Regions from separate parts of the Streptomyces sp. NPDC056600 genome, predicted to be linked through region 2. Evidence: riboswitches for the same ligand, from Rfam matches in the RefSeq annotation. Region 2 holds a riboswitch; the other holds the start of a gene.
What was found. Region 2 has a riboswitch for cobalamin ahead of cobN (cobaltochelatase subunit CobN). Riboswitches for the same ligand answer to the same signal wherever they lie in the genome.
Positions count from the first base shown of each region.

Region 1: linked by a shared signal. The riboswitch ahead of ACFRAV_RS08040 (energy-coupling factor ABC transporter permease) and the one ahead of cobN (cobaltochelatase subunit CobN) in region 2 are both predicted to bind cobalamin.

Region 1 is NZ_JBHTVQ010000010.1:60,374-64,778, forward strand. It holds gene ACFRAV_RS08025 (TrkH family potassium uptake protein) at 1-21, shown strand, start outside; gene ACFRAV_RS08030 (potassium channel family protein) at 14-721, shown strand; gene ACFRAV_RS08035 (GNAT family N-acetyltransferase) at 911-1,459, shown strand; cobalamin riboswitch at 1,564-1,750, shown strand; gene ACFRAV_RS08040 (energy-coupling factor ABC transporter permease) at 1,780-2,556, shown strand; gene ACFRAV_RS08045 (energy-coupling factor ABC transporter substrate-binding protein) at 2,553-3,041, shown strand; gene cbiQ (cobalt ECF transporter T component CbiQ) at 3,047-3,799, shown strand; gene ACFRAV_RS08055 (energy-coupling factor ABC transporter ATP-binding protein) at 3,907-4,405, shown strand, end outside.
Region 2 is NZ_JBHTVQ010000034.1:43,026-47,430, forward strand. It holds gene cobN (cobaltochelatase subunit CobN) at 1-1,910, opposite strand, end outside; cobalamin riboswitch at 1,952-2,080, opposite strand; gene ACFRAV_RS18415 (condensation domain-containing protein) at 2,216-3,613, opposite strand; partial or broken gene ACFRAV_RS18420 (shikimate kinase) at 3,997-4,405, shown strand, end outside.

The DNA of each region.
Region 1 (4,405 bases), on a different contig from region 2:
GAGCGTCCCGTCATTGGCTAGGAAGTTCATCCCCAGCAGACAGCGCAGGCAGCGCAGGCAGCGGGCCGGCCACCGGGACGCCGTGGTGGTCGTCGGCCTCGGCCGGTTCGGCCGTGCCGTCGCGAAGGCGCTGGTCGAGGCGGACACCGAGGTGCTGGGCATCGACGCCGGTCAGGACGTCGTGCAGGCGCTGTCCGGGGTCCTCACCCACACCGTGCGGGCGGACTCCACCAAGGAGGACGCGCTGCGGCAACTGGGCGTGCAGGACTTCGACCGGGCCGTCGTCGCCATCGGCTCCAACCTGGAGGCGAGCATCCTCACGGCCTCGCTGCTGGTCTCCTTCGGCATCAAGCACGTCTGGGCCAAGGCGACCAGCGAGGAGCACGGCCGGATCCTCTCCCAGCTCGGCGTCCACCACGTCGTCCTGCCCGAGCACGACATGGGGCAGCGGGTCGCCCACCTGGTCCGCGGCCGCATGCTCGACTACATCGAGTGGGAGGAGGGCTTCGCCATGGTCAAGACGAATCCGCCGGCCGGGATCGTCGGCGTCCCCCTGGGCGAGAGCGACATCCGCTCCCGCTTCGGGCTGACCGTCGTCGCCGTCAAGCGTCCGGGCGAGGCCTTCACGTACGCGACGCCGGCGACGGTCCTGGGACCGGGGGACACGATCATCGTCGCCGGCGGCACCCGGGAGACGGAACGCTTCAGCGAGCTCCGGTGAGAGACCCCGGGGGATGAGGGTCGCCGCCAGTAGAGTCGCCCGGCGAAAATCGGACTGACATCCGGTCGGGATGGAGGATGGAATGCACCACGAGGACGTGCACCGTGCACCGCGCACCCTCCGCGGCACTCGCGCACCCGGCGCCGGTGCCACCGTGTGTTTCCGGCCAGGCCAGGAGGTCACCCCCGCATGAGTCATCACGCGTCGCCCTTTCCCGAGCGGATGGAACTGACCGGGGAGGGTCTGGTCCTCCGGGACTGGACGGAGGACGACCTGGCAGCGATGCCGGCGTTGTTCGACCACCCGGACATCGCCTACTGGACGCCCATCGTCTCCCCCTTCGACGAGTCGGCCTCGCGCGCACGGCTGGTGCGCACCCGTGAGCTGCGGGCCGAGGGGACGACCATCCTGCTCGCCATCACGCTGGACGGCGGGGCCCCGCTCGGCGAGGTGATGCTGCGCCGGGCTCCGGAGGGCGTGGAGATCGGCTACGCGGTGGGACCGGCGCACCGCGGGCAGGGGCTGGCGGCCCGGGCGGTGCGGGTGATGGCGGCGTACGCCTTCGAGGAGCTGGGGGCGGAGCAGGTGATCCTCGAGCTGGAGGCGGAGAACGCGGCGAGCGTCGGCGTCGCCACCAGGGCCGGATTCCGCCTGCTGGACGTGCCCCTGATCGAGGGTGAGGAGAAGGGACGGCCCTTCGTCCTGCAGACCTGGGGGCTCGACCGCGGGAAGGACTGAACCCGCCCCTCGGCCCTTGCGGCGCCTGCGGTGCGGGGCGCGTCGGGTGGTCGCGGACGCCGGTGGCCGGATCGGGCTCGCTTGTCAGTGGGCGGGATGCCGGATTACTGTCACAAGGTCTTGGTGAACGGGAAATCCGGTGTGATGCCGGTGCGGCCCTCGCCACTGTGATCGGGAAGTCCGGCTCCGGCCCTCGCGGGCAGCCACTGGGTCCTCACGGACCCGGGAAGGCGGAGCACGGGCGTGTGGTACCCGTCAGCCAGGAGACCGGCCAAGGCGCGTCGTCCATCCACGAGGTGCTGGAGAGGGTCTGCTGAGCCATGCACATAGCCGAGGGGTTTCTTCCTCCGGCGCACGCGATCGCCTGGGTTGCCGCGTCTGCGCCGTTTGTCGTCCACGGAGTTCGTCAACTCACCCGTGAGGTGAGGGAACATCCCGAGAGCACACTGCTCCTGGGAGCTTCGGGCGCGTTCATGTTCGTCCTGTCGGCACTCAAGTTGCCGTCGGTGACCGGTAGTTGCTCGCACCCCACGGGGAGCGGGCTGGGGGCGGTGCTGTTCCGGCCCCCTGTGATGGCGGTGCTCGGCACCGTCACGTTGTTGTTCCAGGCGCTGTTGCTCGCCCACGGCGGGCTCACCACACTCGGCGCCAACGTCTTCTCGATGGCCGTGGTCGGCCCCTGGGCGGGGTACGGCGTGTACCGGCTGGCCCTGCGGTGCGGGGCGCGGCTCGCGGTGGCGGTGTTCTGCGCGGCGTTCGTCGCCGACCTCAGCACGTACTGCGTGACCAGCGTGCAGCTGGCGCTGGCCTTCCCCGACCCGGTGGGCGGATTCGCGGGCGCGCTGGGCAAGTTCGGGTCCATCTTCGCGATCACGCAGATCCCGCTGGCGGTCAGCGAGGGGCTGCTCACCGTGCTGGTGGTGCGGCTGCTGGCGCAGTCGAGCGCGGGTGAGCTGGCCCGGCTGGGCCTGCGGACCGCCGGGCTCGGCAAGGCCCGGACCGGGGCTGGCACGAACACCGCCGCGGGCACCGGCGCGGGCACCGGCGCGGGCACGAACACCGACGCGGGCACGAGCACCGGGGCGGTGTCGCGATGAGCCGGAACCTGCGGATCAACCTGCTGCTGGTGCTGACCGTGGCCGCCATGGCGGTGTTGCCGGTGGTCCTCGGCATGGGCGACCACAAGCCCGAGCCGTTCACCGGGGCCGACGCCGAGGCGGAGGTGGCGATCCAGGAGATCGACCCGGACTACCGCCCCTGGTTCTCGCCGGTGTACGAACCGCCGTCCGGCGAGATCGAGTCGGGGCTGTTCGCGCTGCAGGCGGCGGTGGGGGCGGGAGTCGTCTCCTACTGCCTGGGCCTGTGGCGCGGGCGTCGGCAGGGCGAAGCCCGGGCGGCCGCGGCCGCGAGTACCCCGGCGGGCACGGCTGCCGCCGGTGAGGTGGCCGCTCCGGCCGCCTCCGTGGACGCGGACGCCATCGCCGCCCCCGTCGACGCCGGCACCGTGGACGCGGACGCCGGCACCGGTGCCGGAGCCGTCACCCACGACGGCCGGAACGACGCCGCGACCAGGCGGGTTTGACGCCTGTGCTGTCGATCGACGCGGCGGCGCACGGCAGTTGCTGGCGCCGCCGTCATCCTGTGGACAAGGCGGTGCTCGGGTTCGGGCTCACGCTGCTCGCCGTCGTGCTGCCGCCGTGGCCGGGCGCCCTGCTGGTGCTGGTCACCGCCCTGGTGGTGCTGCTGGGACCCGCGCGGGTGCCGGCCGGGCGGCTGTGGCGGGCGTACCGCGCGCCGCTCGGGTTCTGCGTCACCGGCGCGGCGACGCTGCTGGTGCGGGTCGGCGGGCCGGACGGCGCGGTGCTGGGCCCGGCGCCCGACGGGGCGCTGCGGGCCGGTGAGCTCCTGTTGCGGAGTTCGGCGGCCTCGCTGGGGGTGCTGGTGTTCGCGTTCACCACGCCGATGTCGGACCTCTTGCCCCGCCTGGTGCGGGCGGGGGTGCCGGCGGCGGTGGTGGACGTGGCGGTGGTGACGTACCGGATGGCGTTCCTGCTGCTCGACTCGGTGCGACAGGTCCGGCAGGCGCAGGCGGCGCGGCTCGGGCAGCGGACCAGGGCCGCGGCCTGGCGCTCGCTGGGCGGTCTGGGGGCCACCGCCTTCGTGCGGGCCTTCGACCGGGCGGGCCGGCTGCAGAGCGGCCTCGCCGGACGGGGGTACGACGGGACGCTGCGGGTCCTGGTCCCGCCCACCCGGGTTTCCGGGGGCTTCGTCGGCGCGAGTGTCGCGCTGCTGACCGTGATCGTCGTGCTCGACGCCGTGCTGGAAGGACGTCTGTCGTGAACGGGACGAGCGGAACACCCGGGGACGGGGCGAGCACGGAGGACGCGGCCGCGGGGGCGGGGGGCCCGGCAGACGTCGCGGCGGGAGCGGACGTCACGGCCGCGCCACTGGTCGCCCTGCGGGACGTGTCCTTCGGGTACGAGGACGGCCCCCGCGTGCTCGACGGCCTGGGCTTCGAGGTCCGCGAGGGCCGCGCCCTGGCCCTCCTCGGGCGCAACGGCAGCGGGAAGACGACGCTGATGCGGCTGCTGAGCGGCGGGCTGCGGCCGCGCTCCGGCCGGGTGGAACTGGAGGGCGGGCCGGTGTCGTACGACCGCGCCGGGCTGACCCGGCTGCGGTCCACCGTGCAGCTCGTCGTGCAGGACCCGGACGACCAGCTGTTCGCGGCGTCGGTCGCGCAGGACGTCTCGTTCGGGCCCCTGAACCTGGGGCTGCCGGAGGCGGAGGTCCGGGCGCGGGTCGACGAGGCGCTCGCGGCGCTGGACATCACCGGGCTGGGCGACCGCCCCACGCACCTGCTGTCCTACGGGCAGCGGAAACGGGCGGCCGTCGCGGGGGCGGTGGCCATGCGGCCGCGGGTCCTCGTGCTCGACGAGCCGACGGCGG
Region 2 (4,405 bases):
TGTTCCAGACCCAGGTCGCGGTGCAGCTCCGCCGCGCGCATCAGCGACCAGATCTCGCCCCGCACCGCCGGCAGCTTCGCCGGGTCCATGCTCGCGATGTTCGCGTGCTCGTCCAGCAGCTGCTCCAGGCGCGCGATGTCGCCGTAGGACTCGGCGCGCGCCATCGGCGGGATCAGGTGGTCCACGACGGTGGCGTGCGCCCGCCGCTTGGCCTGCGCGCCCTCTCCCGGGTCGTTCACCAGGAACGGGTAGACCAGCGGCATCCCGCCCAGCGCGGCGTCGGTGGCGCAGGCCGCCGACAGCGCGGCGTTCTTGCCCGGCAGCCACTCCAGCGATCCGTGCTTGCCCAGGTGGACGACGGCGTCGGCGCCGAAACCGTTCTCCAGCCAGCGGTACGCCGCCAGGTAGTGATGACTCGGCGGCAGCGACGGGTCATGATAGATCGCCACCGGGTTCTCCCCGAAGCCGCGCGGCGGCTGCACCAGCACCACCACGTTGCCCGCCCGCAGCGCGGCCAGCACGATCTCCCCGGCCTCGTTGACGAACAGCCGGCCCGGAGCCGGGCCCCAGGCCTCGGTCATCGCGTCCCGCAGCACGGACGGCACGCCGGCCGTCCACGCCGCGTACTCCTCGGCGGTGATCCGCACATGGGCGTCAGTGAGCTGACCGGAGGTCAGCCACTCCTCGTCCTGGCCGCCGGCGGCGATCACCGCGTGGATCAGCGCGTCCCCCGCCTCCTGGTCGTCGGGCAGGTCGAGACCCGGCAGGTCGCCCTCCGCGCCCAGGTCGTAGCCCTCCGCGCGCAGCCGCCGCAGCAGCCGCACCGCGGAGCGGGGGGTGTCCAGACCGACCGCGTTGCCGATCCGGGAGTGCTTGGTCGGGTAGGCCGACAGCACCACCGCGATGCGCTTCTCCCCGTTCGGCACGTGCCGCAGCCGGGCGTGGTTGACCGCGATGCCCGCCAGCCGGGCGCACCGCTCCGGGTCCGCGACGTAGCGCGGCAGGCCGTCCCGGTCGATCTCCTTGAAGGAGAACGGCACCGTGATGATCCGCCCGTCGAACTCCGGGATGGCGATCTGGCTCGCAGAGTCCAGCGGCGTGACGCCGTCCTCCGACGCCGCCCACTCCTCACGGGAACTCGTCAGGCACAGCCCTTGCAGCACCGGGACGTCCAGCGTGGCCATCCGCTCCACGTCCCAGGCCTCGTCGTCGCCGCCCGCGCCCGCCGAGGCCGGGACGCTGCCGCCGGCCGCCAGCACCGTCACCACCAGCGCGTCGAAACCGGCCAGTGCCGCGTACAGCTCGTCCGGCGCCGACCGCAGCGAGCCGGCGAACACCGGCACGCCCACGGCACGACCGGTGGCGTCCACCGCGTCGGCCAGGGTGTGCGCGAACGCCGCGTTGCCGCCGGCCTCGTGGGCCCGGTAGTACAGGATCCCCACCTTCGGCAGGGAACCGTCGACCGTCGCCGGGGTCCGGTCCTCCCGCGCGGCGAACCCCCACAGCGGCACCGCCTCCGGCGGCTCGAAGCCCTCGCCGGTGAGCAGCACGGTGTCGGAGAGGAACGCGTGCAGCCGCCGCAGGTTCGCCGGCCCGCCCTCCGCGAGATACCGGTGGGCGTCGGCCGCCACGCCGACGGGCACGGTGGAGTGCTCCATCAGCTCGGCGCTCGGCTGGAGCTCGCCGCCCAGCACCACCAGCGGCGTACCCCGCTCACGGACGGCCGCGAGTCCCGGCCAGAGGTCGTGCGCAGACCCCAGCAGCCGGACCACCACCAGGGCGGCGCCGTCGACCACGGCGGAGAGTTCCTCGTCGGAGGCCCGGGACGGATTGGCCCACACGTACGCGGCGCCACTGGCCCGCGCGGAGAGCAGATCGGTGTCGGACGTGGACAGCAGCGCAACAGGCACGGTCAAGGCCGTGATCCTCCCTCGGGGTTCTCGCCCCGTACGACGGTCGGACGACCCGTGGCCAGTGTCTGGCTGCGTCCCCGAACGGGGAACGTCACAGTGGCGGAACCGCCCCGGAATCGCACCGGGTTCCTGCACCACGGGAAGTGGCCCTCACCCTATCCGGGTGACCGCCCGCCGCGCACCAGGGCCCCTGCCCGCCGCGCACCAGGACCTCTGCCCGCTGCGGGTCAGGGCCCTCCGCCTCGGCGCCCGCGGCCCCAGCCGCCCGCCCCACGCCCTCGCCCGCCCCACGCGCCGCGCCCCTACGCGCTGCCCGTTCGCGCCACCCGCGAGACGGTCTCGCGCAGCCCCTCCAGGTACCACTCCATGCTCCGCAGTGCCGGCCCGGTGTCCGGGTACCGCGCGGCGAACTGCAGCCCCTCGTGCACGCGGCTCACCCACACGCACACCTGGTCCCCGTACGACACCCGCAGCAGCCCGTACGCGTGCAGCTCGTCCCACCTCTCCGAGCCCGGCACCCCACGCCCGTCGACGAACGACACGATCGAGTACAGGTCGGGGGAACGCGGCCGGAACTCCGCGCCCAGCAGCCGCAGCACCCGGGCGATCGGCATCCGCGCCAGCCTCCGGTTCCCCCGCAGCGCGGCCCGCACCCGCCGCAGCGCCTCCTCGAACCCCGCCCCGTCGGAGAGGTCGACCTCGATGGGCACCCCGCCCACGTACCAGCCCACCGAGTCCTGCCACCGCGACTGCGCCCGGGTGTGGAAGGGCACCACCGTCCGGTACACCGACGTGCCCGAGATCTCCCGCATCAGCACCGCCGTCGCGGCCAGCACGCCCACCAGGCTTCCGCCGAACGGGCGGCAGTACGCCTCGAACGCCGCCGCGTCCTCCGCCCCCACCAGCGTGTCCTGCAGCAGCTTCTGCGTCGGGAGCTTGCCCTCCACGGCGTCCAGACCGAGGTCCACCGGGAAGTTGGGCAACTGCCCGTCGCACCGCGAGACGAACTCGCGCCACCGCGCCACGATCTCGTGACCGTCGTCGACCCGGTCCGCGTCCGCCCGCTCGGCCTCGCAGAAGTCCACGTAGCTGCCCGCCGGAGGCTGTGCCACCGCCCGGCCCTCGACGGCCGCGGCGTAGAACTCGTGGACCTCGGCCGGGATCCGGTGCAGGGAGTAGGCGTCCACGTTGCTGTGGTCGAAGGCCATGTACACACTGGTGCAGTCCGCCCGGACCACCGCCGCGTAGAGGAAGTTCGGCCAGTCCAGGGCGTCCGCGGCGACGTCGAACCGGTCCTGCAGGTGGGCGACGAGCCGCTGCGCGTCGTCGAAGGCGCCCACCACCTCGCGGTGCAGTCGCACCGCCCCGGCCCCGAGGGTGAACCGCCGCATCACGCCCTGGTCCCAGCGGAACCCGCTGCGCAGCGTCTCGTGCCGCAACGTCCAGTCGTACAAGGCCCGTTGCAGCGCCTCCAGGTCGACCGTGCCGGGGATGTCGAACGCCGCGCCGACCCAGGTCGGCACGAACAGGCCGTCCTCCCGCACCGACCGCGCCGTCCTGATGTGCGACTCCTGCACGTAGGCGGGCGGCCGGGAGTCCTCCGGCAGGCCGGCGGCCGCCTCGACGGTGTCCGGACTGAGCGTCCACTCGACGAGCAGTCCGGGGCGCACGTCGCACCGCTGAATGTCGGTCACTCGCACCGGGGCGTTTCCCTTCGTAGGGGGCGGAGAAGGCGGAACCTCGCGTCGGCCCGTTCACCGGCCCGGCTCCCGACGGCGAACACGAGCCCTCGTCCCCGCCGACCACCTCCGAAGCCTCGTCCGCCCGGGCTTCTTCGACGCATGCCCAACGAGGCGGCCGAGAGCGAGGAAACGGGTCGAGCCGCGGACGCGACCGCGGCCCGCGGTCGCGAGTGTGTTCCCGGCGCCCCCAAAACCCCGTCCGGCGTGGGAAGTTCGCCGCGGGCTCCCGCCGGACCGACGACCCGGGAGTCACCACTTGTCCACCTCCTCCGACCGCTTCCTGCACCTTGTTCGGGGCGACCGTGATCGACCTCGACCCGGCCATGGCGCAGTCGGAGACGATGCGATGCCCACGCAGCCCCGGACGGGTCGACAGCTCGAACGTCTCCGACCGGTGCGGCTGGTGCGCAGAGCTCTTCGGCGCCGACTCCAGCGCGCCGGTGACCACTGCGGCGACCTGCGCATCGGTCACCGTTCGGGGGCCCGACGACCGCCCACCGGCACAGGTGTGTTCCCGGAGCACCTCCCCTTCCCGCGCCCCGAGCGGCCAGTGTGGTGGCGAGGCCGTTGACGTCGGAGAGCGGAGGAAGACCGTGAACGCGCAAGTCGTCGCCAGCCACCGGACGCGCGCAGACGTCCACCTGGTCGGCCATGGGCGCGACGACTTGGGTGCGGTGCTCTTCTCGTCGTTGCGCCGCAGTGATCAGAGGCTGAGGGCCCGGCAGTATCTGGGCGGCCTGCTGGCGGCCC